DNA from 4 places in the Streptomyces sp. NPDC001513 genome. Region 2 is predicted to be linked to each of the others. Evidence: riboswitches for the same ligand, from Rfam matches in the RefSeq annotation. Region 2 holds a riboswitch; each other region holds the start of a gene.
The links. Region 2 has a riboswitch for cobalamin ahead of ACFYZ4_RS32200 (prenyltransferase/squalene oxidase repeat-containing protein). Riboswitches for the same ligand answer to the same signal wherever they lie in the genome.

Region 1 (7,522 bases), on a different contig from region 2:
CCGCGCGAGGCCGGCCTGCTCGGCACCGACGTCGGCCTGCCGATGCTGATGCTGTCGCGGCACTCGCTGGACGCCGACGGGGAACCGGTGGAGTGGGTGCGCTCGGTGTACCGCGGGGACCGGTACAAGTTCGTCGCCCGCCTCAAGCGCCCCGCCGTCTGACCTCGTACGTTCGGCCTCCGTCCGAGACCGTCCGGCCCCGCCCGCCGGACCCCGGCCTACCGAATTCCTTCACATACCGGAATGCGGACGGACCCTTACGCTCACCGGGCAATCCCCCGTAGATTCCCTGCCCTTACGCAGATGATCGACGAGGGGACGAGGTCATGCCTGAACCGGAAGCAACAGGGACAGAACGGGACACGGCGGGCCCGGACACCACACCGGGCTCGCCCTCTCCGAAGTCCATCGCCGTGTGGGTGCTCGTCGGACTCGTCGGCGCCCTCGGCTGGGGCGTGCTGGCGCTCTCGCGCGGTGAGGAGATCTCGGCCGCGTGGCTGCTCGCCGCCGCGCTGGGCTCGTACGCCATCGGCTACCGCTTCTACGCGCGCTTCATCTCGGACCGCGTGCTCAAGGTGGACAAGACGCGGGCCACCCCCGCCGAACGCCTCGACAACGGTGTCGACTTCCATCCCACCGACCGCCGGGTGCTCTTCGGCCACCACTTCGCCGCCGTCGCCGGCGCCGGCCCGCTCGTCGGACCGGTGCTCGCCGCGCAGATGGGCTACCTGCCCGGGACCATCTGGATCGTCGCGGGCGTCATCTTCGCCGGCGCCGTGCAGGACATGATCACGCTGTTCTTCTCCACCCGGCGCGACGGCCGCTCGCTCGGCCAGATGGCCCGGGACGAGATCGGCCCCGTCGGCGGAGCCGCCGCCCTGGTCGCCGTGTTCGCCATCATGATCATCCTGCTGGCCGTGCTCGCGCTGGTCATCGTCAACGCCCTGGCGCACTCCCCCTGGGGCGTGTTCTCCATCGGCATGACCATCCCGATCGCCCTCTTCATGGGCTTCTACCTGCGCGTGCTGCGGCCGGGCCGGGTCACCGAGGTCTCCACCATCGGTGTCGCCCTGCTCCTGGTCGCCATCATCGCGGGCGGCTGGGTCGCCGAGTCCTCCTTCGCGGGCACCTTCACGCTGGAGAAGGAGACGCTGGTCATCTGGATGGTCGCGTACGGCTTCATCGCGTCGGTGCTGCCGGTGTGGATGCTGCTCGCGCCCCGCGACTACCTCTCCACCTTCATGAAGATCGGCACGATCGCGCTGCTCGCGCTGGGCGTGGTCATCGCGATGCCGATGCTGAAGATGCCCTCGGTCACGGACTTCGCCGCGCGCGGCGACGGCCCGGTCTTCGCCGGCTCGATGTTCCCCTTCGTCTTCATCACCATCGCCTGCGGCGCCCTGTCCGGCTTCCACTCGCTGGTCGCCTCGGGCACCACCCCGAAGATGATCCAGAAGGAGACCCAGGTCCGGGTCATCGGCTACGGCGCGATGCTGACCGAGTCCTTCGTCGCCGTCATGGCGATCATCGCGGCCTGCATCATCGAGCCCGGCCTGTTCTTCGCGGTCAACTCCCCCGGCGGGGTCATCGGCACCACCGTCGAGTCCGCCTCGCAGGCGGTCACCAACCTCGGCTTCGCCATCTCCCCCGAGGCGCTGACCCAGGCAGCGAAGGACGTGGAGGAGGCCAGCCTGCTGTCCCGTACGGGCGGCGCACCGACCTTCGCACTCGGAATGTCGGAGATCTTCTCGTCGGTGATCGGCGGGGCCGGCATGAAGGCCTTCTGGTACCACTTCGCCATCATGTTCGAGGCACTGTTCATCCTCACCACCCTCGACGCGGGCACCCGCGTCGGCCGGTTCATGCTCCAGGACACCCTCGGCAACCTGCACAAGCCGTTCAAGGACGTCAGCTGGAAGCCCGGAGTCTGGCTGGCGAGCGCCATCGTCGTCGGGGCCTGGGGCTACTTCCTGTGGGTGGGCATCAAGGACCCGCTGGGCGGCATCAACCAGCTGTTCCCGCTGTTCGGCATCGCGAACCAGCTGCTCGCCGCGGTCGCCCTGGCCGTCTGCACCACCCTGCTGGTCAAGTCCGGTCGCCTCAAGTGGGCCTGGGTGACGGCCGTCCCGCTGGTCTGGGACGTGGCCGTGACGCTCACCGCCAGCTACCAGAAGATCTTCTCCGACAACCCGAAGATCGGCTTCTTCGCGCAGCGCAGCACCTACCAGGAGGGCATCGACGCCGGGAAGGTGCTCAAGCCCGCGAAGAACATGGACGAGATGCACACCGTGGTCACCAATGCCACGGTGGACGGCGTGCTGTCGGCCCTCTTCGCGGCGCTGATCGTCATCGTGCTCCTGGACGCGGCCCGGACCTGCCTGAAGGCCGTCCGCAAGCCGGAGTCGGTGACCCTCACCGAGGTCCCGTGGACCGAGTCGAAGATCGTCGCCCCGGCCGGGCTGATCCCGACGCCCGAGGAGCGGGCGGAGCTCGCCGCGGCGGGCCTCGACTCGGGCGGCGGACACGTCAAGGAGCCGGTGGCGTGAGCACCGTACGGAGCGTGCTGGCCCGGGCCCGGTTCTACGTACGGGAGTTCTCGGGGGAGGCGGCGTACGACCGGTACGTCGCCCACGCCCGCTCCCACGACCCGGACGCGGAGGTCCTCACCCGCCGCGCCTTCGAACGCGCCCGCACGGACGCCCGCGAGGCCGACCCCCGCAAGGGCTTCGGCTGCTGCTGAGTCACACCGGAGGGCCCCGCCGAAATCCGGCGGGGCCCTTCGCGCGCCTCCGGCACACTCGAACGCATGGACATCACGATCAGACCGGTACGGCCCGCCGAGTACGCGGAGCTGGGCGGGATCACGGCGCAGGCCTACCTCGCCGACGGGCATCTGGACTTCAACGAGGACGACGCCTACCTGAACGTGCTGCGCGACGTGGCCGGCCGGGCGGCCCTGGCCGAGGTGCTCGTCGCCGAGCGCGACGGGCGGATCCTGGGCGGGGTGACCTTCGCCGCACCCGGGAGTCCGCTCGCCGACATCGCCGGCCCGGACGAGGCCGAGTTCCGGATGCTCGCCGTGGCCCACGAGGGGCGCGGCCAGGGCGCCGGCGAGGCTCTGGTGCGGGCGTGCGTCGAGCGGGCGCGGGCGATCGAGGGCGTGTCGGCCGTGGTGCTCTCCACCCAGCGCAGCATGGCCGGCGCCCACCGGATCTACGCGCGCCTGGGCTTCGTACGCGTCCCGGAGCGGGACTGGGCGCCCATCCCGGGCCTGACACTTCTGGCGTATCGGCTCAAGCTGTAGCCACGCCGACACTACATGTGGGGGTTGCCTCATAGGGGCGCCCCCACATGTATGCTCAAGGCTGCTGTCGCCGCAGGGGAATCCGGTGTGAATCCGGAACTGTCCCGCAACGGTATGAAGTGTCCGGCTACCGGACACCAAGTCCGATGACCTGCCGGCAGCGCGCCCGGCTCGACCGAACCGGGTGCCGACACGTCCGGGCCTCGCGGTTGGGCCGGTGGACGCCATGCGGTGTGAACGCGTTCCTGCCACGCCCGCATGCGCCCGCTCGCGCCCCGCTCCGCCGATGACCGGGCCGAGCGAGGGAGAGCTCCCGCCGTGACCATCGCGCCTTCCGCACCGCGCGCCGAGTCCATTTCTGGCGACAACACCGAGGGCCCGGGGGCCACGCTGCTGCGTACCCTCACCGAACTTACGGCGGACCTCCCCGACACCGACCCCGGCCGCGTCGCCGCCGCCGCGCTCCGCGGCCGCAGCTCCGCCGCCGACGAGGCCGAACTGCGGGGGCTCGCCACCGAGGCCGCCGCCGGTCTGATCTCCGAGGACCCCGCGTACTCGAAGCTCGCGGCCCGGCTGCTGACGCTGGCCGTGCGCGACGAGGCCGCGAGCCAGGGCTCCACCTCCTTCTCGGCCTCGGTCGAGGTCGGCCACCGCGAGGGCCTCATCGCCGACCGCACGGCCGAGTTCGTGCGGACCCACGCGAACCGCCTGGACGCGCTGGTCGAGCACACCCTCGCCGAGGGCGCCGACGACCGCTTCGGTTTCTTCGGCCTGCGCACCCTGCACAGCCGCTACCTGCTGCGCCACCCGATCACCCGTCAGGTCATCGAGACCCCGCAGCACTTCATGCTGCGCGTGGCCTGTGGCCTCGCCGCGGACGAGAGCGTCCAGGCCCTCGAGGAAGTGGCCTCGCTGTACCGGCTGATGAGCCGCCTCGACTACCTGCCCTCCTCCCCCACCCTCTTCAACTCCGGCACCCGGCACCCGCAGATGTCCTCCTGCTACCTGCTGGACTCCCCGCTGGACGAGCTCGACTCGATCTACGACCGCTACCACCAGGTGGCGCGCCTGTCGAAGCACGCGGGCGGCATCGGCCTGTCGTACTCCCGCATCCGCGCCCGCGGTTCCCTGATCCGCGGCACCAACGGCCACTCCAACGGCATCGTGCCGTTCCTGAAGACCCTCGACGCCTCCGTCGCCGCGGTGAACCAGGGCGGCCGCCGCAAGGGCGCCGCCGCCGTCTACCTGGAGACCTGGCACGCGGACATCGAGGAGTTCCTGGAGCTCCGCGACAACACCGGTGAGGACCAGCGCCGTACGCACAACCTGAACCTCGCCCACTGGGTCCCGGACGAGTTCATGCGCCGCGTGAACGCGGACGCCCAGTGGTCGCTGTTCTCCCCGGCCGACGTGCCCGAGCTGGTCGACCTGTGGGGCGACGACTTCGACGCCGCCTACCGCAAGGCCGAGGCGGAGGGCCTGGCCCGCAAGACCATGCCCGCCCGCGACCTGTACGGCCGGATGATGCGCACCCTCGCGCAGACCGGCCAGGGCTGGATGACCTTCAAGGACGCCTCCAACCGCACGGCGAACCAGACCGCCGAGCCGGGCACGGTCGTCCACTCCTCGAACCTCTGCACCGAGATCATCGAGGTCACCAACGACGGCGAGACGGCCGTCTGCAACCTCGGCTCGGTCAACCTCGGCGCGTTCGTGCTGACGGAGACGGGCGAGATCGACTGGGAGCGGCTGGACGAGACCGTCCGCACCGCCGTGACCTTCCTCGACCGCGTGGTGGACATCAACTTCTACCCGACCGAGCAGGCCGGCCGTTCCAACGCCCGCTGGCGCCCGGTGGGCCTGGGCGCGATGGGCCTCCAGGACGTCTTCTTCAAGCTGAAGCTGCCCTTCGACTCCCCCGAGGCGAAGGCCCTCTCCACCAGGCTCTCCGAGCGCATCATGCTCGCGGCGTACGAGGCCTCGTGCGACCTGGCCGAGCGCAGCGGCCCGCTGCCGGCCTGGGAGCAGACCCGCACCGCGCGCGGCGTCCTGCACCCGGACCACTACGAGACCGAGCTGAACTGGCCGGAGCGCTGGGAGGCGCTGCGCGCCCGCGTCGCGACGTCCGGCATGCGCAACTCGCTGCTCCTCGCCATCGCCCCGACGGCCACGATCGCCTCGATCGCGGGCGTGTACGAGTGCATCGAGCCGCAGGTCTCCAACCTCTTCAAGCGCGAGACGCTCAGTGGTGAGTTCCTCCAGGTGAACGGCTACCTGGTGGAGGAGCTGAAGGCGCTCGGCGTGTGGGACGCCCAGTCCCGCGAGGCGCTGCGCGAGGCCTCCGGCTCGGTGCAGGGCTTCGGCTGGATCCCGGCGGAGGTCCGCGAGCTGTACCGCACGGCGTGGGAGATCCCGCAGCGCGGTCTGATCGACATGGCGGCGGCCCGTACGCCGTTCCTGGACCAGTCGCAGTCGCTGAACCTGTTCCTGGAGACGCCCACCATCGGCAAGCTCAGCTCGATGTACGCGTACGCCTGGAAGCAGGGCCTGAAGACCACCTACTACCTGCGCTCGCGCCCGGCCACGAAGATCGCCCGCGCCGCGTCCGCGTCCGCCGTCCCGGCGGCCGCCACTCCGCTCCCGCAGGCCGTCGACGCCGACGCCCTGGCCTGCTCCCTTGAGAACCCCGAGTCCTGCGAGGCCTGCCAGTAATGAGCTCCAACAACAAGAACCTCCTGGACCCGGGCTTCGAGCTCACGCTCCGCCCGATGCGCTACCCGGACTTCTACGAGCGCTACCGGGACGCGATCAAGAACACCTGGACCGTCGAGGAGGTCGACCTCCACTCGGACGTCGCGGACCTCGCGAAGCTGACGCCGGCCGAGCAGCACATGATCGGCCGTCTGGTCGCGTTCTTCGCGACGGGCGACTCGATCGTCTCGAACAACCTGGTGCTGACGCTCTACAAGCACATCAACTCCCCGGAGGCGCGCCTGTACCTGTCGCGCCAGCTGTTCGAGGAGGCCGTGCACGTCCAGTTCTACCTGACGCTGCTCGACACCTACCTGCCCGACCCGGACGACCGGGCGGCCGCGTTCGACGCGGTCGAGGAGATCCCCTCCATCCGCGAGAAGGCGCAGTTCTGCTTCAAGTGGATCAACGAGGTCGAGAAGCTGGACCGGCTGGAGACGCAGGCCGACCGCCGCCGCTTCCTGCTGAACCTGATCTGCTTCGCCGCGTGCATCGAGGGCCTGTTCTTCTACGGCGCCTTCGCGTACGTGTACTGGTTCCGCTCGCGCGGCCTGCTGCACGGCCTGGCCACCGGCACCAACTGGGTGTTCCGTGACGAGACCATGCACATGAACTTCGCGTTCGAGGTCGTGGACACGGTCCGCAAGGAGGAGCCGGAGCTCTTCGACGACGCCCTCCAGCAGGAGGTCACCGACATGCTGAAGGAGGCCGTGGAGGCGGAGCTGCAGTTCGGCCGCGACCTGTGCGGCGACGGCCTGCCGGGCATGAACACCGAGTCGATGCGCGAGTACCTGGAGTGCGTCGCGGACCAGCGTCTGGTCCGCCTCGGCTTCGCGCCGGTGTACGGCTCGCAGAACCCGTTCTCCTTCATGGAGCTGCAGGGTGTCCAGGAGCTGACGAACTTCTTCGAGCGCCGTCCGTCGGCCTACCAGGTCGCGGTCGAGGGCACGGTCGACCTGGACGAGGACTTCTAGGGTCCCCGGTCCTCCAGGGTCCCCCGTCGGGACGCGGTGAACGCCGCGAAGCCGGGATGCGGTTCACCACCGCGTCCCGGCTTCTCGCGTTTCCGGCGCCCGATCGTCCGGCTTCCCGTGTGCACGGTCGCCCCGGCTCAGTGGGCGACGGGGCCCCAGTGCATCCGGGTGTGCCGGGCGCGGTACCCGCGGACGGTGGGGGGCATGCCGCCCGCCTTCTGGCGCGGCAGCCACACGAGCCGGGTCTCGACGGCTCGCAGCTGCCGGTCGATCCGGCGGTCGCGCAGGACCCCGTACAGGCTGGGGGCGAGCACCAGCGTGGCGACGGCAAGGACGGTGAGGTAGCTCAGGAACGTGTTCATGTCTCCACTCTCCTCCCGTGGGGAAAACTCGCACAGTGGCAGGACTGTCATGAAAGAGCGAATTACTGCCACACTGGATCCATGCTGACCAACGTGGCCGTGGCCCTCCTCGACGAGATCGCCCCCTTCGA
Region 2 (7,522 bases):
GCGACGTCGAGGAGCGTCCGCGAGATGGCGAGGGGGGTGCGCAGTTCGTGGGAGGCGTTCGCGGCGAACCGCCGCTGCTCGGCGACCCGGGACTCGAGTTGTTCGAGCATCAGGTCGAACGCGTCGGAGAGTTCACGGAACTCGTCCTGGCGGCCCCTGATGCGGATCCGGTGGGACAGCGATCCGGTCCCGGCCTTCCGCGCCGCGTCCGTGATCTGTGTCAGTGGTGCGAGCATCCGGCCGGCGAGGAGCCACCCTCCCACGAGGCCGAGCACCAGCAGGAGGACCAGTACCGCTGCCGCCCTCGGGGCGAACACGCGCAGGAGGTTGGACCGGACGGGAAAGACGCCGTGGGTGGGGTTGCCGGTGGAGCCGGGGACGATGAGCGCGCGATCGGGGACGTAGCGCAGGAGGAACACCCACACCGCGGCGAGCAGCAGGACGCCGGCGAGCATGAGGAATCCGGCGTAGCTGAGGGTGAGCTTGGAGCGGACGCTCAGCCCGCGTGCCCTATCCACGGTCCGCCCCCTCGTGTCCGGTCTCCGGTCTTGTGTCGATGCGGTAGCCGACGCCGGCCACGGTGGCGATGACCCAGGGTTCGCCGAGCCGTTTGCGCAGTGCGGAGACGGTGATGCGCACGGCGTTGGTGAGGGGGTCGACGTTCTCGTCCCAGGCCCGTTCCAGCAGCTGTTCGGCGCTGACGACCCCGCCCTCGGCGGCGACGAGGACTTCCAGCACGGCGAACTGTTTGCGGGTGAGCGCGACGTAGCGTCCGTCGCGGAAGACCTCCCGGCGGAAGGGGTCGAGCCGCAGTCCGGCGATCTCGCGGACCGGGGGCCGGGCGTGCCCGCGTCTGCGGTCGAGTGCCCGCAGCCGCAGGACGAGCTCCCGCAGCTCGAACGGTTTGGTGAGGTAGTCGTCGGCGCCGAGTTCGAACCCGGAAGCCTTGTCGTCGATCCGGTCGGCGGCGGTGAGCATCAGGATCGGGATGCCGCTGCCGGAGGCGACGATGCGCCGGGCGACCTCGTCGCCGGAGGGGCCGGGGATGTCGCGGTCGAGGACCGCGAGGTCGTAGGAGTTGACGCTGAGCAGTTCCAGGGCCGAGTCGCCGTCTCCGGCGATGTCGGCGGCGATCGCCTCCAGCCGCAGCCCGTCGCGGACCGCTTCCGCCAGGTAGGGCTCGTCCTCCACGATCAGTACGCGCATGGACGAAGCCTAGGCAACAGGACAGGTCGCCGACGTCTGCGCAGGCGTGCGCGAGGGCCTGCGCCACCAGCGGCGCGACGCCAGCGCGGCCAGTGCGGCGCCCGCGGCGTTGACCAGGACGTCGTCCACGGAGGACACCCGGTCCAGCCGCAGGACGTACTGTGCGCTCTCGACCAGGATCGAGCAGCCCGCCCCGAGCACCAGGATCCGCGGCACGGACGCCAGTGCGGCGAACCGCATCGGGGCGAAGAACCCCAGCGCCGCGAAAACCAGCAGATTGCCGACGGTCCCGAGCGCCCCCATCGTGACCAGGTCCCGCAGCGGTACCAGGCTCACCCGGCCGGGGACGACGCCCGCCCCCGAGCCCGGCATCATGGTCATCCACACGAAGGGCACCGTCCCGTGGACCATGCCCACCTCGGCCAGCGACATCCGCCACGGCGAGGCGACGCCGGCGGCCCGCCGACGCCGGGCCAGGGCCCACGCCACCAGCACGGCCAACGGCAGCCCGACCAGCGTCATCAGCACCACACCGTTGAACGTGTCGAAGCAGCCGTGCCACCGCCCGGCCATGCACGTCGGAGCGGACATCATGAGCGGCCGCCGTACGGAGAACAGGGCGCTCGCCACGGCGAGGACCGTCAGGCCGAGGAGCACGGCCTGGCGCGCGCGGCGGGACGGCGCCGACAGGGATGCGGTGTGGTTCATGCCCCTCATTGGAGGCGGAGGGCCGTTGCGGGGGCGTATGCGATTTTCGATACGCCCACGATATCCACCGGGTCCGGGCGCATCGGAATCGGCTGAAACTCGCCCATGCCAGCGGAAACAGACACAGCGGCACGCGCGTTCGACGGTCTGGAAGAAGAATCAAGGAGCTCCACGCAAGGAGTAACGCCGTGCGCGTACTGTTCACCGGACCCGCTGCCGCAGGCCACCTGTTCCCGATGGTGCCCACCGCCCAGGCGCTCCAGGCCGCCGGGCACCAGGTGCTGTTCGCCGGTTCGACCCCGCTCGACCAGCTGCGGCAGACCGGCATCCCCACCGTCGAGATCGGCGACGGCTCGACGCTGACGGAGGCCTTCCGGCGCGCCTCGGACGACACCGAGCCGCAGTTCCTCACGGAAGGCAGGAGCCCGGAGGACATCCAGCGGCGGGCCACAGTCGGTTTCGCGGAACACAGCCGGGTCACCATCGACGGCCTGCTCGCGCTCGCCACCGCCTGGCAGCCGGACCTCATCGTCCACGACTCCTTCCAGGCCGCCGCACCCCTGGTCTCGGCGGCCCTCGGCATACCCGCCGTGGTGCACAACTTCGGCGTGCTGTCCGGGCTCGGCATGGTCGGCCGGCTCGCCGGCGTCCTGGTGGACGAGTACCGGACCCGTGAGCTCGAAGGCCCGGCGACCCGTACCGTCGTCGACGTCGTACCCGCTTCCCTCGGCGGGGACGGCACGGGCCTGCGCGTCCGCTACGTGCCGTACAACGGCGGCGGCACGGTGCCCGGCGATCTCGTGGCCCGGGGCTCCCGGCCCCGGATCGCCGTCACCCTCGGTACGGTGGTGACCACCTTCGCGGGCGTCGACCCGATCAGCCGGGTGATCGCCGAAGCCGCCTCCGTCGACGCCGAGTTCCTGCTCGCCGTGGGCGACACCGACCTGAGCCCGCTCGGCACCCTCCCCGCCAATGTCCGCCCCCTGCCCTGGGTGCCGCTGGCCCAGCTGCTGGACTCCGCCGACGCGGTCGTGCACCACGGCGGCTCCGGCACGATGCTCACCGCCGCCGCCCGGGGCGTCCCCCAGCTGATCCTCCCGCAGGGCGCCGACCACTTCATCAACGTCGACGCCGCGACGGGCCTGGGCTTCGCCCTGCGCGCGAGCGGCGACAGCGTGGACGCCGACCTGCTCGGCCGGCTCCTCACCGACGACGACCTGCGCAAGGCCGCCGCCACCACCCAGGCCGAGATATCCGCGCTGCCCTCCCCCGCCGACCTGGTCGCCTCCTTCGAAGCCCTCGCCTAGCAGCGCTCTCCGGCGGCCTTCCCCGCGGCCTTGCGGGCCGACTGACGCCGGGTGCGTGGCTCCGTACGGGGCCACGCACCCGGGAGGGGTCAGGCGCCCCAGCGCAGGGCGATGGTGTCGCCCACGTTGATCACCTTGTTGCGGACGGCGCCGGCGAAGGCGGAGCCGTCGACGCTGACCTTCCAGGTGTTGGAGCCGCTGTTGGCCTTGCCGTTGACGGCGGTGATCGTGCCGGTGCCCGACGAGGGGGTCACGCTGGTGACGCAGCCGGCCGGGGTGGCCGCGGTGGTGGCCGCGTTCAGGACGTCCCCGAGGGTGGTGGTCGTACCGGTCGGGGTGAAGGCCACGGAGCAGACCTTCAGGCCGCCGGCGCCGTCGTCGACGGTGAGGGCCAGCTTGGTGGCCGTACCGGCGGTGAAGGTGGACTGGGCGACCCACTGCGGGGCGCCGGGGGTCACCGGGACCGGCGGGGCGGCGGTGAAGCCGCCCCCGGCGACGGCGCGCAGGGAGTCGATGGAGGAGTAGGGGGACGGGGTGGTGTCGGCCGGCTTGTACTTGAAGCCGCCCCCCGGGTTGTACTGGTTGGCGAGCAGGAAGTCGATCGGGGTCTTGTTGGAGGCGGTGAGGAAGTCACCGGTCTGCGGGTTGATGCCGCAGGCGTTGAGCCCGGCGACGCCCCAGCCGTTGGAGCTGGTGTTGACGCCGTACATGGAGTTGAAGGCGCCGGTGGTGGCGAGCCTGCCCTTGAGGAAGTTCTTCGCCTGGACCACGTCGGCGTCGGTGTTGGGGACGCCCGAGACGCAGAGGGCCGCCATCGCCGCACCGGTCATGTCGACGTCGCCCGCGGCGGCCAGGGCCGTGGGGTTGCCCTCGGCCTTGCTGAAGGTCCAGCCGCCGTCGTTGTGCTGGTTGGCGCGGATGCGGGTGACGATCGAGTCGGTCAGCGCCTGCGGGATCCGGGTGCCGCCCGCCTGGGTCTTGGCGCCGCCGAGCGAAAGGGCCGCGAAGACGGTGCCGTTGAAGTTGCCGGACGGTCCGAAGTAGCCCGCCTCGGCGGTCTGCCAGTAGGAGTAGACGTTCGCTATGAGGTTTCTCGAGTCCGAGACGCGCGCCGGGTCGACGCCCGCCGCGTACGCGTTCAGCGTGCCGCGCTCGTAGTCGGTGACGACCGGGGTGGCGGACGGCCAGCCGGACGTGGCGATCAGGTTGCGGTAGACGGTTCGGGCGTTCTTCGTCGTGTCACCGCCCGGGGCGACGTCGACGACCGCCGTACCGGCCGCGGCGAAGGCGCTGAACGCCCACTCGTTGGACAGACCCGCGCCGGCGTACGAACCATCGGCCGCCTGCAGGGACTTGAGGTAGGCGACGCCGTTGGTCTTGGACGTGGCGATCTGCGCGGGCGTCGAGGTCGCGAAGGCGGGCAGCGCGGTGAGGGCGAAGGCGCCGAACGCGGCGGGCACCGCGAGCGCGAGACGGCGGGAGGTACGGGGACGGGACATGGCCTGCTCCTGGAATCGGCGGACGCCGGCCGGTCCCTGCTCCGTCCCGGCCCGTTGGGACGCGGGCGGACATGGCGGAGGCCGCCGTCCGGAACGCGTGGTACGGCTTCTCGGTGCTGCGTTTGCCGCGTGGGCATTCGGGCTCGGGAACGGCCCCCGCCGTCCCACACCGCTGCGCGTCAGCCCCGGATTCTCACCAGGTTCCCCCATGTGGCAGCCCTGGACGCTACCCGAGTGATCAGGGGTCCGCCAGCCGTCCCAACAGGGATGCGAACGACGGGATGCGGTGAGACACACGCCACCTTGACGCCCTGCCTCGGCCCGTGTTGCACTCCGCTGACAAGAACTCAGCACCAGGGGAAGCCGGTCGAAGTCCGGCGCTGACCCGCAACCGTAGGCCCGGCACCCGCCGGGCGAGTCGGAACACCTGGTGTGCAGTCATCTGTACGGAGAACGCCGTCGCGGACTACGGCGTGGTCGTCACCGCTCCCCGCGGGCCCAGCCGTGCCGGGGGGCGCATCGCCACGCACGCAGCCGCCCGGCAGAGACGAGGGCCGCGGTGGGGACCGAACAGCGGGACGAACGGCGTACGCACACCAGACGGCGGCTGCTGTCCCTGGCGACCGCGGCGTTCCTGACCCTCGGTGCGGGGGTGGCGTTCCTCACGGCGCCCACCTCGGCGAACGCCGACCCCATCGAGCAGTGCACGGCGACCACCGGCGCGGTCGTGGCCGTCGACTTCGGTCCCTTCGGCGGCAAGGTCGAGCGGGGCTGCGACACCACCCTCACGACGGGCTACGAGCTGCTGCACACGGCCGGGTTCACCACGGTCGGCACCCAGCACGACGGTGACGCCTTCATCTGCCGCCTCGGGTTCGGCACCTTCAACTCCGGGACGGAGTACCCCACTCCGGACAAGGAGGACTGCGTCCTCACCCCGAAGGCCACCGCCTACTGGTCGTACTGGCACGCCTCGCCCGGCGACCAGAAGTGGACCTACAGCTCCCTCGGCGCGAAGTCCCGCGCGCCGAAGCCCGGTGACGTGGACGCCTGGGTGTTCGGCGGGACCGATGTCGGCGGCACCTCCGGCAAGCCCACCTTCTCCCCCGACGACGTGCGGGCCGGCGGCGGGGGCCCCAAGCCGGACCCCACCGGCCCGAAGCCGCCGGACGTACCGCCGGGCGCGGTCGATCTCCCCGCCGCCACCCGCTGGCTGACCGGGAAGCTGATCGAAGGCGAGCGCGTCCTCAAGGCGGACTCCACCGATACGGACTACCCGGCGACCACCGAGGTGATCTACGCCCTGGCCGCGGTCGACCCGAAGAGTCCGGCCGCGCAGAAGGCCGCCGCCTTCCTCGCCACCCCCGCGCACACGGAGGCGTACGCGTACCCGGCCGGCAAGGACCAGGCCCCGGACGCCACCGCCGCGGCCCGGCTCGCGCTCGTCGCCGAGGCCACCGGCAAGGACCCCCGCGCCTTCGGCGGGCGCGACCTGCTCGGCGACCTCGTGAAGTACGTCTGCACCAGCGGCGTCGAAGCCCCCGAGCCGGTCCCCGGCTGCATGACCAAGGGCGACTTCCGCACCCCCTACCAGGCCGAGGGCCAGGCCCTGGCCGTGATCGCCCTGGTGAACGGCGGTGTCACACCGCCCGCCGACGCCGTGGCCCGGATGACCGCGTTCCAGTGCGAGGACGGCGGATTCAGCAGCATGCTGCTCCGCGCCGGCGACTGGTGCGACAGCGAGGCGGGCGCCACCGGGCTGATGACCCTGGCCCTCAAGCGGGCCGGCGGTCACGACCCCGTCGTGGAGAAGGGCCGCGCGTACCTGAAGAAGGCTCAGGCCCCGACCGGGTCGCTGCCCGCCGCCTCGTACACGACGGTCGGCAGCGCCTTCGCTACCGGCCTGGCCGCCCAGGCCCTGCGTACGCTCGGTGACCCGCTCTTCGCGGACGCCGCGGTCTCCTGGCTGTCCCGGGAGCAACTCCCGGTGGGAGCCTTCACGTTCGAGGATCCGGACACCGACCCCGTGCTGATGGCCACCACCGCGGCCACCATCGCCGGCGCGAAGACCGATCTGGTCGCGCTCACCACGAAGAAGTCCGACCCGCCGAAGCCGTCCCCGGACCCCACGAAGCCCGTGCCGGGTGCCGGGCCCGACCTGAAGAAGGGCACGGCCTACCTCACCGACCACAGCCGGCTGATCCAGGGCCGGTACTACGAGAACAGCCCCGGCAGCGGCTTCGCCGACTACGGCCTGACCATCGACGGCGCCTACGCGCTCGCCGCCACCGGCGAGGACAACACCACCCTGCGCAACATCGTCGACTTCCTCGACAAGGGCGGCAAGGACGGCAAGGGCCGCGGCGTGCACGACTGGACCCTGATCGGCACCAAGTACGCCGGCGGCGGCTCCATCGGCAAGACGGCCCTCCTCGCGCAGGCCGTCGGCCGCGACCCCCGCGCCTTCGGCGGCCAGGACCTGATCGCCGCGCTCGCCAAGGCCGTGTGCCCGGCCAAGTCGGCCCAGCCCGACCGCTCCTGCGCCGACAAGGGCGCCTACACCAACGCCACGTCCGTCTTCTCCCAGTCCCTCGGCGTCATCGCGCAGGTCCGCGCGGGCGAGAGCGCCGCCGCGGGAGAGCCCATCGCCTACCTGAAGAGCCTCCAGGAGCCCTCCGGTGCCTGGCCCAGCCTGATCGGCGAGCCCAGCCAGGCCGAGGTCGACTCCACCGCCATGGCGGCGATGACCCTCGACCTGCTCCCGGACGCCGCCTCGCAGGCGGCCGTCGACAAGGCGCTGGC
Region 3 (7,522 bases), on a different contig from region 2:
TACGGGATCAGGCAGACGACCGGGCCGAAGATCTCCTCGCGGGCGATCCGCATGGAGTTGTCCACGTCCCCGAAGAGGGTGGGTTCCACGTACCAGCCGCGGTCCAGGCCCACCGGGCGGCCGCCGCCCGACAGGACCTTCGCGCCCTCCTCCTGGCCGATCCGGATGTAGTCCAGCGAGCGCTGCTGCTGCCGCTGGGCCACGAGCGGGCCGAGCTGCGTCGCCGGGTCGAGCGGGTCGCCGACGACGAGCGCGCCGGCCGCCGCCGCGAGGGCCTCGGCCACCTCCTCGTACCGGCTGCGCGGCGCGAGGATCCGGGTCTGGGCCACGCAGGCCTGCCCGTTGTTCATCCAGGCCGCCGGGACGATCCCGGCGATGGTGGAGTCCAGGTCGGCATCCGGCAGGATCACCGCGGCGGACTTGCCGCCGAGTTCGAGCGTGACCCTCGTCAGGTTGCGGGCGGCGACCTCCATGACGCGCTTGCCCGCGGCGACCGAGCCGGTGAAGGCGACCTTGTCGACGCCGGGGTGGCCGACCAGGTACTCGCTGACCTCGCGGTCGGCGGGCAGGATCGACAGCACGCCCTCGGGGAGTCCGGCCTCCCGCGCGATGTCGGCGAGGATGAAGGAGTCCAGCGGCGCTTCGGGGGACGGCTTGAGGATCACCGTGGAGCCCGTCAGCAGCGCCGGCGCCAGTTTGGCCGCCGCCACGAACTGCGGGACGTTCCACGGGATGACGGCGGCGACCACGCCCACCGGCTCCCGGCGCACCAGGATCGGGCCGAGGACGCCCTGGCGGTGCTCCTCGTACGGGTAGGCGCGCGCGACCGTGATCGCGGCGTCGTAGACCATCATCGGGCCGAGCGCCTGGGCGAGGATGCTCCAGGAGTACGGGGACCCGTTCTGGGAGCTGATCGAGCGGGCGATCTCCTCGTGCCGCACCGCGATGGCGTCCTTGATCCGGGTGACGACGGCGATCCGCTCGTCCAGCGTCATCCGCGGCCAGGGCCCTTCGTCGAACGCCTTGCGCGCGGCGGCGACGGCACGGTCCACGTCCCCCTTCGAGGCGTGCGGGACGGAGCCGATGACCTGCTCGGTGTGAGGGGAGACGATCCGGATCGTGTCGGTGCCCAGCGGATCCGTCCACTCCCCGCCGATGAACAGTTGTCCGTGTTCCACGAGCTCGGTCATGGCTGAGGCCTCCTGCGGCTTGGCGTTCCAGAACTGATACCAGTTCTAGTTCGAGGAGTCCACGGCCAGGACGGAACAGCGGAGAAGATCCAACGACTAGTCAGAAGAGCGTGGAAGTGGTCGACTTGGGCTACTACTGAAACACGTTCTCGTCAGAGGGCGGCAACGGGCGGAGGGCTCATGCCGGAGGACACGTCACAGGTCACCGATCACGGCGGAGGCGTGTGGGGCATCAAGGTGCCCATCCCCGACAACCCGCTGGGACACACCCTCGTCCACGTCCTCGACACCGACCGCGGCCCGGTCCTGGTCGACACCGGCTGGGACGACCCCGAGTCCTGGGACACCCTCGTCGCCGGGCTCGCCGCGCTCGGCATCCCCGTCGCCGACGTCCACGGCGTCGTCATCACCCACCACCACCCCGACCACCACGGCCTCTCCGGCCGGGTCCGCGAGGCGTCCGGCGCCTGGATCGCCATGCACGCCGCCGACACCGAGGTCGTCGTCCGCACCCGCGCCTCCGAGCCCGGCGTCTGGTTCGACTACATGAGCGCCAAGCTCGCCGCCGCCGGAGCCCCCGAGGAGCACATCGCGCCCCTGCGCGCCGCCCGCGCGAGCGGCCGCATGCGGACCCTGCCCGGACTGCGCGCCGCCGTGCCCGACCGGGAGATCGTCCCCGCCGAACTGCTCCCCCTCGCCGGACGCCGGCTGCGCGCGATCTGGACCCCCGGCCATACCCCCGGCCACGTCTGCCTGCACCTGGAGGAGGCCCACCCGGCGAACCTGCCCGGCAACGGCCGCCTCTTTTCCGGCGACCACCTGCTGCCCGGGATCTCCCCGCACATCGGCCTGTACGAGGCCCCCGAGGACACCCGCGTCACCGACCCCCTCGGCGACTACCTCGACTCCCTCGAACGCATCGGCCGGCTGGCACCCGCCGAGGTGCTCCCGGCCCACCAGTACGCCTTCACCGACGCACCCGCCCGCGTACGGGAACTGCTGGACCACCACGAGGAGCGGCTGTCCGGGCTGTGGACCCTGCTGGCCGAACCGCTCACCCCGTGGGCGCTGGCGGAGCTCATGGAGTGGAACCGGCCCTGGGAGCAGATCCCGTACGGCTCCCGCAACATCGCCGTCTCGGAAGCGGAAGCCCACCTGCGGCGGCTGGTGAAGCAGGGCCGCGCGGAGGCCGTCCCGGGCACCGACCCGGTGACGTACCGGGCCGTGTAGGGACGGCGGCGCGGCCGGTAAGGGGCCCGGGCCCCCAGTGCCCCCGGGCCCGCAGGCTACGGGCCGGTAGAGTGAAGCCGTCGTCCACACTTCTGTACGGGGGGGAAGCCGGTGCGAATCCGGCGCTGACCCGCAACCGTGACCCACCCCGGCACCGCCCGGGCGGGGAGCCGGAATGCCCCGTACCGGAAGTGCGCGGCTCGCGCCGCCGGATCCTCCGGCGGCCGGCACCGTCGAGGTAAACGGAGCCGGAGCCCGGTGCCAGTGCGTGCCCGCCTCCGGTTCCCCAGCAGGAGAGGCACCCTCCCCCATGAACGTCCGCCGCAGCGCAGCCGCGCTCGCCGCCTCCGCCGTGCTCTGCGTGGGTGTCGCCCCCGCAGCCCTCGCCGACACCGCGCCGCCCGCCTCCCCCTCCGCACCCCCGGTCATCCCCTCCGGGCTGTACGGCAAGGACGACCCCATGTACGACGGCGTGTGGCGGCAGTCCTTCGCGCTGCTCGCCCAGGACACCGTCGGCATCAAGCCCGCCGCGCAGGCCGTGCACTGGCTGGCCGGCCAGCAGTGCGCGAACGGCTCCTTCCCCGCCTTCCGCGCGGACACCGCCAAGGACTGCGACGCGACCGCGTACATCGACTCCAACGCGACGGCCGCCGCCGTGCAGGCGCTGACCGCGCTCGGCGGCCACGGTGAGAGCGTCAAGAAGGCCGTCGGCTGGCTGAAGTCCGTACAGAACGAGGACGGCGGCTGGAGCTCCAACCCGGGCGGCGCCATGGACAGCGGCACCGACGCCAACTCGACCGCCCTCGTGATCAGCGCCCTGACCGCGGCCGGCGAGAAGCCGGCCGAGATCAAGTCGAAGGCGGGCAAGACCCCCTACGAGGCGCTGCTCTCCTTCCAGCTGGGCTGCGCCGCCGAGCCGGCCGGCGACCGGGGCGCGTTCGCGTTCCAGCCGGTCGACGGCAAGCTGCTCGCGAACGGCGACGCCTCCGCCGCGGCCGTGCTGGCCGGCCTCGGCACGGGCTCGGCCGTTGTCCCCTCCGGTACGGACACCCCCGCGGCCGCGCCGACCTGCCCGGCGGCGGGCACCGTCGACCCGGCGGCAGCGGCCCAGGGCGCGGCGGGCTACCTCGCCGAGGCCCTGAAGAAGGACGGCCACCTGACGGCCGTGACCCCGGGCGCCGACCAGCCGACCCCGGACACCGGCAACACCGTCGACGCGGTGATCGCCCTGGCCGCGGCCGGGCACAAGCAGTCGGCGGCGGGCGCCCTGGAGTGGCTGAAGGCCAACTCCGCCGAGTGGTCCACGGGCAAGCCGGCCGCCCTCGGCACCCTGATCCTCGCCGCGCACGCCACGGGCACCGACCCGAAGTCCTTCGGCGGCACCGACCTCGTCGCGGCGCTGAACGCGACCGGCCCGGCCCCGCAGGGCGCGGACACGGACGCCACCCCCGTGAAGGAGGAGTCGTCCGACAACCAGAACCTCTGGTGGATCATCGGCGCGGGCGGCGCGGCCGGCGTGGGCATCGGCATCCTGCTGAGCGGCCGCCGGAAGAAGAACCAGCTCTGATGCGCCGCCGCCGGCCCGCCGTGGCCCTCGCTCTGGCGCTGGCCCTCGGGAGCGTCCTGGCCGTGCTGGCCGCCGCTCCGGCGCTGGCGGCCGGCTACCGCTACTGGTCGTTCTGGGACGGCTCGGGCGGCGGCCGCTGGTCGTACGCCACGCAGGGCCCCTCGATGGCCCGCCCGAAGGACGGCTCCGTGCAGGGGTTCCGCTTCTCGGTGAGCAAGGACGCGGCGGACCAGGCGGCGCAGCCGCGCGCCGCGGCCGACTTCGAGGCCGTCTGCGGCTCCACCCCTCCGGCGCAGGGCCGCAAGCGGGTCGCGCTCGTCGTCGACTTCGGCGTGCCCGCGGACGCCCCGGCGGGCGAGGCCCCGCCGCAGGACGCCCCGCGCACCGCGTGCGCGCAGGTGGCCGCGGAGGCCACGGCGGCCGAGGCGCTGGCATCGGTCGCGAAGCCGCTGCGCTACAACAGCGCGGCCCTGCTGTGCGCGATCTCGGGCTACCCGAGGCAGGGCTGCGGCGAACCGATGGCGGACGCCCCGGCGCCGAGCGCGTCGGCGGCGCCCGCCGCCGCGGCCCCGGACGACGGCGGCCCGTCGGCGGGCCTGCTGGCGGGCATCGCAGCCGTGGCCGCCCTGGCCGCGGCCGCCCTCTGGCAATCCCGCCGCCGCACCCGATGACGGGCGAGCGTGCGGAGGGGCTGAAAGACAGGCGCGGCGCCGCACGCGACGACGTGACCCCGGCCCGCCGGAGCCTGCCCGCGGCGCAGGATCCCCCGCGCTGGTCGACGTACAAGAGAAAATGGCAGGCCCCGCTCGCCGGCCGGGCCACCGCCCTGCACGCCGGGGCCTGGTGGCTCTGGGCCCTCGGGCTCGCCACCGCCGCCTCCCGCACCACCAACCCCCTGCTTCTCGGGCTGATCGTCGGCGTCGCCGGGTACGTGGTGGCGGCCCGCCGCACGGACGCGCCCTGGGCGCGTTCCTACGGGGCGTTCCTCAAGCTCGGCCTCGTCGTCATCGGCCTGCGCCTGCTGTTCTCCATGCTGCTCGGCTCGCCCGTCCCCGGCGCGCACACCCTGTTCACGCTCCCGGAGATCCCGCTGCCCGCCTGGGCGCAGGGCATCCGGTTCGGCGGGAAGGTCACCGCCGAGCAGCTGGTCTTCGCGTTCTACGACGGCCTGAAGCTGGCCGCCCTCCTCGTCTGCGTGGGCGCCGCGAACGCCCTCGCGAACCCGGCGCGGCTGCTGAAGTCCCTGCCCGCCGCCCTGTACGAGGCGGGGGTCGCAGTGGTCGTCGCCATGACCTTCGCGCCGAACATGGTCGCCGACGTGGTCCGGCTGCGGACGGCCCGCCGGCTGCGCGGCCGCCCCACCGGCGGGGTGAAGGCGATCCTCCAGATCGGCCTGCCGGTCCTGGAGGGCGCCCTGGAGCGTTCCGTCGCCATCGCCGCGTCGATGGACGCGCGCGGCTACGGCCGCACGGCGAAGGTCCCGCCGGCCGTCCGGCACACCACCAACGTCCTCACCCTCGGCGGTCTCCTCGGCATGTGCGCGGGCACGTACGGGCTGCTGGCCGCGCAGGGCGCCGCGTACGGGCTCCCCGTGCTCGGCATCGGCGCGGTCCTGGCCCTCGCGGGCCTGCGCCTCGGCGGGCGCCGGTCGGTGCGGACCCGCTACCGGCCCGACCGCTGGGGGCCGCGCGCCTGGCTGGTGGCCGGCTCGGGCGCGGCCGTCGCCGCGCTCCTCATCCGCGCGGGCTCCGTCGACCCGGCCGCGCTGCACCCGGGGGTGGTCCCGCTGGTGGCGCCCACGCTGCCGCTGTGGCCGGCGGCGGCGATCCTGATCGGCCTGCTGCCCGCGTTCGTGGCACCCGTACCGCCCAAGGAGGCGTCGCTGTGATCCGCTTCGAGCAGGTGTCGGTCACCTACGAGGGCGCGGCCGGGCCTTCCCTCCAGGGCGTCGACCTGGTGATCCCGGAAGGCGAGCTGACCCTCCTGGTCGGCCCGTCGGGGGTCGGCAAGTCCACCCTGCTGGGGGCCGTGTCCGGGCTGGTCCCCCATTTCACGGGCGGCCGGCTCCGGGGCAGGGTCACGGTCGCGGGCCGTGACACGCGCACGCACAAGCCGCGGGAGCTCGCGGACGTGGTCGGCACGGTCGGGCAGGACCCGCTGGCCCACTTCGTGACGGACACGGTGGAGGACGAACTCGCGTACGGCATGGAGTCCCTGGGCCTGCCACCTGCGGTGATGCGCCGCCGGGTGGAGGAGACCCTGGACCTCCTCGGCCTCAACGAACTCCGTGACCGGCCCATCGCCACGCTCTCCGGCGGCCAGCAGCAGCGGGTCGCGATCGGTTCGGTCCTGACCCCGCACCCTCGGGTCCTGGTCCTGGACGAGCCCACGTCGGCGCTGGACCCGGCGGCGGCGGAGGAGGTCCTGGCGGTCCTCCAGCGCCTCGTCCACGACCTCGGCACCACCGTCCTGATGGCGGAGCACCGGCTGGAGCGGGTGGTCCAGTACGCCGACCAGGTGCTGCTCCTGCCGTCGCCGGGCGCGTCCCCCGTCCTGGGGCCCCCGGCGGAGATCATGGCCGTCTCCCCGGTCCACCCCCCGGTGGTCTCCCTGGGCCGCCTCGCAGGCTGGTCCCCCCTCCCCCTCTCCATCCGCGACGCCCGCCGCCTGGCCGCGCCGCTCCTGGCCCGCCTGTCTGACTCGGTGGCAGCCCTGCCCGGGCCCACCGTTCCCGCCGTCTCCCAGGGCTCCGCCCCGGACCCCGCGCCGCACGATTCAGCCCCTCCGGCGTTTGAGGAGCGGGGTCCGGGGCGGAGCCCCGATCTCGCAGCCTCGCCGCACATTCCAGCCTCGCCGGCGTTTGAGGCGCGGGGTCTGGGGCGGAGCCCCGGCGGCGGCGCGCCCGGACTGCTCGCGCGGCTACGGCGCCGGGGCACGCCGAGCCCGGGCCCGACCCCGAGCACCCCCGCCCCGGGAGCGGCCCCGGCCCACACCCGCGCCCTAGGCGTCCGCCGCACCCGCACGGACGTGCTCCGCGACATCAACCTCACCGTGGCCCCCGGCGAGACCATCGCCCTCATGGGCCGCAACGGCGCCGGCAAGTCCACCCTCCTCGCCACCCTCGTCGGCACGCTCGCCCCCACCACCGGCGAGGTGACCGTCGGCGGCCGCACCCCCCACCGCACGCCCCCGCCCGAGATGGTCCGCCGCGTCGGCCTCGTCCCGCAGGAGCCCCGCGACCTCCTCTACGCCGACACCGTCGCCGCCGAGTGCGCCGCCGCCGACTCCGACGCCGGCGCGGCTCCCGGCACCTGCCGCGCCCTCGTCTCCGCGCTGCTCCCGGACGTCCCCGACGACACCCACCCCCGTGATCTCTCCGAGGGCCAGCGCCTGGCCCTGGCTCTGGCGCTGGTCCTCACCGGCCGCCCGGCCCTGCTGCTCCTCGACGAGCCCACCCGCGGCCTGGACTACGCCGCCAAGGTCCGCCTGATCGGGATCCTCCGCGGCCTGGCCGCCGACGGCCACGCCATCGTCC
Region 4 (7,522 bases), on a different contig from region 2:
CATCAGGGCATGAATCGCGCCCGGAGCGTCCGTCTCGGCTGCCGGGTCCGGCGGGCCGCAGGACTGACTCTGACAGTGGCACCGAGTGCCATCAAGAAGGGACGAATGCCAAGTTCTGCGAATCTTCACGGCCGGTTTTGCCAAGTTTGCAAACGTCGGCAGCGCCCGGATCCCGCGTAGGGTTGCGGCTGTCCCCGGCACACGTGGAGCAGGCGAGGAGCACGGTGAGCAAGACGTACGCGGGCGCGCGGCTGCGGCGGTTGCGCGAGGAGCGGCGGATGAGCCAGGCCGAGCTGGCGCGCGTCCTCGCCATCTCGCCCAGCTACCTGAACCAGATGGAGCACGACTCGCGCCCGCTCACCGTCCCGGTGCTGCTGCGGCTGACCGAGGCGTTCGGCGTCGACCCCGGCTTCTTCTCGGAGCGCGACACCAGCCGGCTGGTGGCCGACCTCCGCGAGGCGCTCGCCACGGAGGTGGCCGAAGCCCGGGTGTCCGCCTCCGACCTCGCGGAACTCGCCACCCGGATGCCCGCCGTCGCCTCGGTCCTGCTGGACCTCGGCCGGCGTGGCCAGCTGCTCGCCGAGCGGCTCGCCGGGGCCGCGGACGGCCGGGACGGCGCCCTGGACACCCCGCGCTCCCCCCACGAGGAGATCCGCGAGTTCTTCTACCGGCGGCAGAACTACCTGCACGACGCCGACCTCGCCGCCGAGGAGCTGGCCCGCGCGGTGGGCATCCGGCCGGGAGACGTCGTACGCGCCCTGTCGGCGCGGCTCACGGACCGGCACGGGGTGCGCCTCGCCACCGATTCGGACCGGCTGCACCACTACGACGAGCGCGCCCGCGTCCTGCACATCTCCAGCCGGCTCCGGCCGGGCCAGCAGGCCTTCCGGCTCGCCACCCAACTGGCCCTGCTGGAGTACGGGGAGGAGCTGGACCGGCTGGCCGCGGAGGACTTCCCGCCCGGTTCCGCGACCCACGGCCTGGCCCGGATCGGCATCGCCAACTACTTCGCCGCCGCGCTGATCCTCCCGTACGGCGCCTTCCACACGGCCGCGGAGGAGTTCCGCTACGACATCGAGCGGCTCACCGACCACTTCGGCCTCGGCTACGAGACGGTCTGCCACCGCCTCAGCACCCTGCAACGGCCCAGGCTGCGCGGGGTGCCCTTCTCCTTCGTGCGCGTCGACCGCGCCGGGAACATGTCCAAGCGGCAGTCCGCCACCGGCTTCCACTTCTCCCGCGCCGGCGGCACCTGCCCGCTCTGGAACGTCTACGAGGCCTTCGCCGCGCCCGGCCGCATCCACGTCCAGATCGCGGCCATGCCCGACGGCCAGCGCCACCTGTGGACCGCCCGCGCCGTCACCCGCCACCGCGGCGGCTGGGGCGAGCCCGGCAAGACCTTCGCCATCGGCCTCGGCTGCGAGATCCGGCACGCCTCCCGCCTCGTCTACTCCGACGGGCTCGACCTGGACAACACGGCGGCCGCCACCCCCATCGGCATGGGCTGCCGCCTCTGCGAACGCCTCGACTGCCCCCAGCGGGCGGTCCCGCCGCTCGGCCGCACCCTCGCCGTCGACGAGAACAGCAGCACCTTCGTCCCGTACCCGGTCCTCGCGGACCGCGGCTGAACGGCGGCGCGGGGCGGCTCAGTCCAGCCGCCGGGCCTCCGCCGCGGTCACGGGCTCACCCGCCCGTACGGAGTGCAGCACGTGGGCCAGTACCTCCGCGCCCCGCACCACCCGGGGCCCGGGCCGGTTGAAGTACGCCGGCCCGTCGAGGACCCAGACGGCGCCGGAGCGTACGGCGGGCAGCCCGGCCCAGCCGGGCAGGGAGGTGAGCAGGTCCCGCTCCCGCAGGGTGCGCTCGGGCGGGAAGCCGCAGGGCAGCACGAGCAGCACATCGGGGCGCGCGGCGACGACCTCGTCCCAGGTCATCGCCTTGGTGTGCTCCCCCGGCGCGGCGAGCAGCGGTTCGCCTCCGGCGCAGCCGATCTGTTCGGGGACCCAGTGCCCGGCCGGCCACAGCGGGTCGAGCCATTCGATGGCCACCACCCGGGGCCGGGCGCGTCCCGCCGTCAACCGGCGCACCCCGGCGAGCCGTGCGCGCAGCTCCTCGCGCCGCCGCTCGGCCCGTTCCCGTACGCCGAGCAACTCCCCCACGGTGACCAGGCAGTCCAGTACGTCGTCCAGGGTGCGGGGCTCCAGGCTGAGCACCCGCGGACCGGCGTCGAGCACCCGGACCGCCTGGGACACCCCCCGGTAGGAGACGGCGCAGACGTCGCAGAGGTCCTGGGTCAGGACCACGTCGGGGGCGAGGGCCGCCAGGGCCTCGGTGTCGAGCGTGTAGAGGGAGGATCCGGAGTGCGCGGCGCCGCCCACGGCGTCGGAGATCTCCCGGCTGCTGAGCGTCTCGGCGGAGAATTCGGCCGCGGTGACGACCGGGACGCCGGCGACCGCCGCCGGCGGCCAGTCGCATTCGTGGGTGCGTCCCACCAGGTCACCGGCCAGACCGAGCTCGGCGACGATGTCGGTGGCGGCCGGCAGCAGGGAGACGATGCGCATGCCCCGACTGTAGGCCGCAGCGCCGTGCACGGGGTGGTGGGGTGGACTTACTAGGACGTCCAACTATATGTTCCTGGCACAAGGTCCGCGGTGCAGGGAAGCCGGTGAGAAACCGGCACGGTCCCGCCACTGTGACCGGGGAGTGTGCTGCCATCCACACGCCACTGACGAGGTCTGTCGGGAAGGCGGGCGGCACGCGGGGATCCGGGAGTCAGGATACCGGCCGCGGAGCGTTCCGTGTTGTCCACGAGGATGGAGCAGACACGCATGGCACCGGTCCGTACCCACGACCCTGGTGATCCGGCGAAGCGAGCGGCGACCCCCGCGTTCACTTAGACCCTGTCCCACGGCTTTCCATGCGGCGCACCCGACCCGGGTGCCGCCGCCGGTCTGCCGTGCCGTCCTCGGATCCGCACCTGACGAGAGCAGGCAACCATGGTCCGTGAACTCACCCATTTCATCGGCGGCAAGCACGTCACCGGGACATCCGGCCTCTTCACCGATGTGTACGACCCCAACACCGGCGCCGTACAGGCCCGGGTCCCGCTCGCCGGGCGCGCCGACACCGAGGCCGCCATCGCCGACGCCGAGACCGCTCAGCGCGAGTGGGGCGAGTGGAACCCGCAGCGCCGGGCCCGCGTCCTGCTCCGGTTCCTCCAGCTGGTGGAGGGCGAACGCGAGTCGCTGGCACGGCTGTTGTCGGCCGAGCACGGCAAGACCATTGCCGACGCCCACGGCGACCTCCAACGTGGCCTGGAGGTCGTGGAGTTCGCCGCCGGCATCCCTCATCTGCTGAAGGGGGAGTTCACCGACAACGCCGGCGGCGGGATCGACGTGCACTCGCTGCGCAGCCCGCTCGGCGTCGTCGCGGGCATCACGCCCTTCAACTTCCCCGCCATGATCCCGCTGTGGAAGGCGGCGCCCGCCCTGGCGTGCGGAAACGCCTTCATCCTCAAGCCCTCCGAGCGCGACCCCTCGGTGCCGCTGCGACTGGCCGAGCTCTTCCTGGAGGCCGGTCTGCCGCCGGGCGTCCTCAATGTCGTCAACGGCGGCAAGGAGGCGGTCGACACCCTGCTGGAGGACCCGCGCGTCCAGGCCCTCGGCTTCGTCGGCTCCACCCCGATCGCCGCGCACATCTACGCCACGGCCGCCGCCCACGGCAAGCGCGCCCAGTGCTTCGGCGGGGCCAAGAACCACATGATCGTGATGCCGGACGCCGACCTCGACCAGGCCGTCGACGCCCTGATCGGCGCCGGCTACGGGTCCGCCGGCGAGCGGTGCATGGCCATCGCCGTGGCCGTGCCCGTCGGCGAGGAGACCGCCGACGCGCTGGTCGCCCGGCTGACGGAGCGCATCGCCACTCTGCGCATCGGCCGGTCCGACGACCCGGACGCGGACTTCGGCCCGCTCGTGAGCCGGGACGCGCAGGACCGGGTCCGCCGCTACGTGGACATCGGGGTCAACGAGGGCGCCGAACTCGTCGTCGACGGACGGGGGTTCACCCTGCCCGGGCACGAGAACGGCTTCTTCGCCGGTGCCTCGCTCTTCGACCGGGTCACCCCGCAGATGCGGATCTACCGCGAGGAGATCTTCGGCCCGGTGCTGTGCGTCGCCCGCGCCGCCGACTACGAGGAGGCCCTGCGGCTGCCCACCGAGCACCCGTACGGGAACGGCGTGGCCATCTTCACCCGGGACGGGGACACCGCCCGGGACTTCACCCGCAGGGTCGGCGCCGGCATGGTCGGGGTCAACGTCCCCATCCCGGTCCCGGTCGCGTACCACACCTTCGGCGGCTGGAAGCGGTCCGGCTTCGGCGACCTGAACCAGCACGGCCCCGACGCGATCCGCTTCTACACCCGCACCAAGACCGTCACCTCGCGCTGGCCCTCCGGGGCGAAGGAGGGCGCGAGCTTCACCATCCCGACGATGGGATGAGCCCGGTGACCATCACCCTCACCCCCGACCAGCTCGCCCTGGCCGAGGTCACCCTGGACTTCGCGCAGGAGCAGCTCTCCCCGTACGCCGTCGCCTGGGACCAGGACAAGCACTTCCCGCTGGACGTGATCCGCAAGGCGGCGGACCTCGGCCTCGGCGGTGTCTACGTCCGCGAGGAGCACGGCGGTTCGGGTCTCTCCCGCAGCGACGGGGTCCTCGTCTTCGAGACCCTCGCCACCGGGTGCCCCTCCATCGCCGGGTACCTGTCCATCCACAACATGGTCGCCTGGATGATCGACCGCTACGGCGACGACGGCCAACGGGCACGCTGGCTGCCGGACCTGTGCGCCGCCAGGTCCCTCGGCAGCTACTGCCTGACCGAACCCGGCGCCGGATCCGACGCCGCCGCCCTGCGCACCCGGGCCGAACGGGTGGGCGAGGACTACGTCCTGAACGGGGTCAAGCAGTTCATCTCCGGCGCCGGCGCCTCCGAGGTCTACGTCGTCATGGCCCGCACCGGCGGCGCGGGCGCCGGCGGGATCTCCGCCTTCGTCGTCGAACGCGGCGATCCCGGGGTCTCCTTCGGACCCGACGAGCGCAAGATGGGCTGGAACGCGCAGCCCACCCGGCAGGTGGTCCTCGACGGGGTCCGCATCCCCGCCGACCGGCGGCTCGGCGCGGAGGGCGACGGCTTCCGCATCGCCATGAACGGCCTCAACGGCGGCCGCCTCGGCATCGCCGCCTGCTCGCTGGGCGGCGCGCAGAGCGCGCTCGACCGCAGCCTGGTCCACCTGGCCGACCGCGAGGCCTTCGGGGCGCGGCTGCTGGACGCGCAGGGCCTGCAGTTCCGGCTCGCGGACATGGCCACCGAGCTGGCCGCGGCCCGCGCGCTGGTCCGGCAGGCCGCCGACGCGCTGGACCGGGGGGACCCGCTGGCCCCGCAACTGTGCGCGATGGCCAAACGGTTCGCCACCGACACCGGCTACACGGTGGCCGACCGCGCCCTCCAGCTCCACGGCGGATACGGCTACCTGAGCGAGTACGGCATCGAGAAGATCGTCCGCGACCTGCGGGTGCACCAGATCCTGGAAGGAACGAACGAGGTCATGCGCATCATCGTCGCCCGCGGGCTCACGGAGGCCCTGCGATGAGCACGCAAGCCGCACCCGCCGGGGCCGCCGACGCCTCCGACGAGGTCCTCGTGCACACGGCCGGACGCGCCGGCCACCTCACCCTGAACCGGCCCCGGGCCCTCAACGCGCTCACGCACGCCATGGTGCTCCGCATCGAGGAGGCGCTGGCCGCCTGGGAGCACGATCCCGCCGTCGAGGCCGTCGTCATCGGCGGGGCCGGGGAGCGCGGTCTGTGCGCCGGGGGCGACATCCGCTCCATCTACGAGGACGCCCGCTCCGGGGGCGTCGCCTCGGCGGACTTCTGGCGAGACGAGTACCGGCTCAACGCCCGTATCGCCCGCTACCCCAAGCCGTACGTGGCCCTCATGGACGGCATCGTGATGGGCGGCGGCGTCGGGATCTCGGCCCACGGCACCGTCCGCATCGTCACCGAACGCTCCCGCGTCGCCATGCCCGAGACCGGCATCGGCTTCGTCCCCGACGTCGGCGGCACCCACCTGCTGTCCCTGGCCCCCGGGGAACTGGGCACGCACCTGGCCCTGACGGGCACCCCCGTCGGCGCGGCGGACGCGCTGCTGTGCGGGCTCGCCGACCACTTCGTACCGGCGGAGCACCTGCCCGCGCTGGCCGCGGACCTCGCGCGTGACTCCGTACACGAGGTGCTGGAGCGGTACGTCGGGTCCGCGCCCGGCGGCGTACTCCACGGCCACCGGGAGTGGATCGACCACTGCTACGCCGCGGACACGGTCGAGGAGATCGTGGACCGGCTGTCCGGCAGCGGTGTACCGGCGGCGAAGGAGGCCGCGGCCACCCTCCTGGCCAAGTCGCCGACGGCGCTCAAGGTGACCCTGGCCGCCGTGCGCCGCGCCCGCGAACTGGGGCCGCTGGAAAGGGTGCTGGAGCAGGAGTACCGGATCTCCTGCGCGGCCCTGGCCTCCCCCGACCTGGTCGAGGGCATCCGCGCCCAGGTGATCGACAAGGACCGCAGCCCGCGCTGGAGCCCGGCCACTCTGGCCGAGGTCGCCGACGCGGACGTGGAGCGGTTCTTCGCCCCGCTCGGGGAGGGCCGCGAACTGCGCCTCGCCGGGACCGACTCCCCTCAGGAGGTGCCGTGGTGAGCAGTACCGTCGCATTCATCGGGCTCGGCCACATGGGCGGCCCGATGGCCGCCAACCTGGTCAAGGCGGGCCATCGCGTCCTCGGCTACGACCTCGTACCGGAGCTGCTGGCCGCCGCGGCGGCGACGGGTGTCGAGCCGGCGGACTCGGCCGTCGGGGCGGCCGCCGCGGCGGACGTGGTCGTCACCATGCTGCCGGCCGGCCGTCACGTCCTCGCTCTGTACGGGGAGCAGGGGCTGCTCGCCGCCGCCCGGCCGGGCACCCTGTTCGTCGACTGCTCCACCATCGACGTGGCCGACGCCCGCGCGGCGCACGAGGCCGCCGTCGCGGCCGGGCACCGGGCACTGGACGCCCCCGTCTCCGGCGGGGTGGTGGGGGCGGAGGCCGGCACGCTCACGTTCATGGCGGGCGGCGGGGCCGAGGAGTTCGCCCGGGCCGAGCCGCTGCTGTCCGCGATGGGCCGGAAGGTGGTGCACTGCGGTGTGGCCGGGGCCGGGCAGGCGGCGAAGATCTGCAACAACATGATCCTCGCCGTGTCGATGATCGGGGTCAGCGAGGCCTTCGTGCTGGCCGAGAGCCTCGGCCTGGACCACCAGGCCCTCTTCGACGTCGCCTCCACCGCCTCCGGCCAGTGCTGGGCGCTCACCGTCAACTGCCCCGTCCCCGGGCCGGTTCCGGCCAGTCCCGCGAACCGGGACTACCGGCCGGGCTTCGCCGCGCCCCTCATGGCGAAGGACCTCGGCCTGGCCGCCAACGCCCTGCGGGCCGGCGGGGT

Region 1: linked by a shared signal. The riboswitch ahead of ACFYZ4_RS20945 (ribonucleoside-diphosphate reductase subunit alpha) and the one ahead of ACFYZ4_RS32200 (prenyltransferase/squalene oxidase repeat-containing protein) in region 2 are both predicted to bind cobalamin.
Region 3: linked by a shared signal. The riboswitch ahead of ACFYZ4_RS28480 (prenyltransferase/squalene oxidase repeat-containing protein) and the one ahead of ACFYZ4_RS32200 (prenyltransferase/squalene oxidase repeat-containing protein) in region 2 are both predicted to bind cobalamin.
Region 4: linked by a shared signal. The riboswitch ahead of ACFYZ4_RS04685 (CoA-acylating methylmalonate-semialdehyde dehydrogenase) and the one ahead of ACFYZ4_RS32200 (prenyltransferase/squalene oxidase repeat-containing protein) in region 2 are both predicted to bind cobalamin.

Annotation. Positions count from the first base shown of each region.
Region 1 is NZ_JBIAVU010000009.1:63,612-71,133, forward strand. It holds gene ACFYZ4_RS20925 (GntR family transcriptional regulator) at 1-162, shown strand, start outside; gene ACFYZ4_RS20930 (carbon starvation CstA family protein) at 327-2,546, shown strand; gene ACFYZ4_RS20935 (YbdD/YjiX family protein) at 2,543-2,740, shown strand; gene ACFYZ4_RS20940 (GNAT family N-acetyltransferase) at 2,807-3,304, shown strand; cobalamin riboswitch at 3,346-3,478, shown strand; gene ACFYZ4_RS20945 (ribonucleoside-diphosphate reductase subunit alpha) at 3,623-6,016, shown strand; gene ACFYZ4_RS20950 (ribonucleotide-diphosphate reductase subunit beta) at 6,016-7,029, shown strand; gene ACFYZ4_RS20955 (hypothetical protein) at 7,167-7,391, opposite strand; gene ACFYZ4_RS20960 (helix-turn-helix domain-containing protein) at 7,473-7,522, shown strand, end outside.
Region 2 is NZ_JBIAVU010000016.1:213,428-220,949, reverse strand. It holds gene ACFYZ4_RS32225 (sensor histidine kinase) at 1-518, opposite strand, end outside; gene ACFYZ4_RS32220 (response regulator transcription factor) at 511-1,206, opposite strand; gene ACFYZ4_RS32215 (VanZ family protein) at 1,216-1,914, opposite strand; gene ACFYZ4_RS32210 (nucleotide disphospho-sugar-binding domain-containing protein) at 2,103-3,221, shown strand; gene ACFYZ4_RS32205 (hypothetical protein) at 3,311-4,720, opposite strand; cobalamin riboswitch at 4,831-4,964, opposite strand; cobalamin riboswitch at 5,033-5,170, shown strand; gene ACFYZ4_RS32200 (prenyltransferase/squalene oxidase repeat-containing protein) at 5,280-7,522, shown strand, end outside.
Region 3 is NZ_JBIAVU010000013.1:266,825-274,346, reverse strand. It holds gene ACFYZ4_RS28490 (aldehyde dehydrogenase) at 1-1,190, opposite strand, end outside; gene ACFYZ4_RS28485 (MBL fold metallo-hydrolase) at 1,371-2,420, shown strand; cobalamin riboswitch at 2,487-2,618, shown strand; gene ACFYZ4_RS28480 (prenyltransferase/squalene oxidase repeat-containing protein) at 2,731-3,987, shown strand; gene ACFYZ4_RS28475 (SCO2322 family protein) at 3,987-4,658, shown strand; gene ACFYZ4_RS28470 (energy-coupling factor transporter transmembrane component T) at 4,655-5,875, shown strand; gene ACFYZ4_RS28465 (ABC transporter ATP-binding protein) at 5,872-7,522, shown strand, end outside.
Region 4 is NZ_JBIAVU010000002.1:215,332-222,853, forward strand. It holds gene ACFYZ4_RS04675 (short-chain fatty acyl-CoA regulator family protein) at 225-1,628, shown strand; gene ACFYZ4_RS04680 (cobalamin-binding protein) at 1,647-2,561, opposite strand; cobalamin riboswitch at 2,626-2,804, shown strand; gene ACFYZ4_RS04685 (CoA-acylating methylmalonate-semialdehyde dehydrogenase) at 2,997-4,496, shown strand; gene ACFYZ4_RS04690 (acyl-CoA dehydrogenase family protein) at 4,493-5,647, shown strand; gene ACFYZ4_RS04695 (enoyl-CoA hydratase/isomerase family protein) at 5,644-6,747, shown strand; gene mmsB (3-hydroxyisobutyrate dehydrogenase) at 6,744-7,522, shown strand, end outside.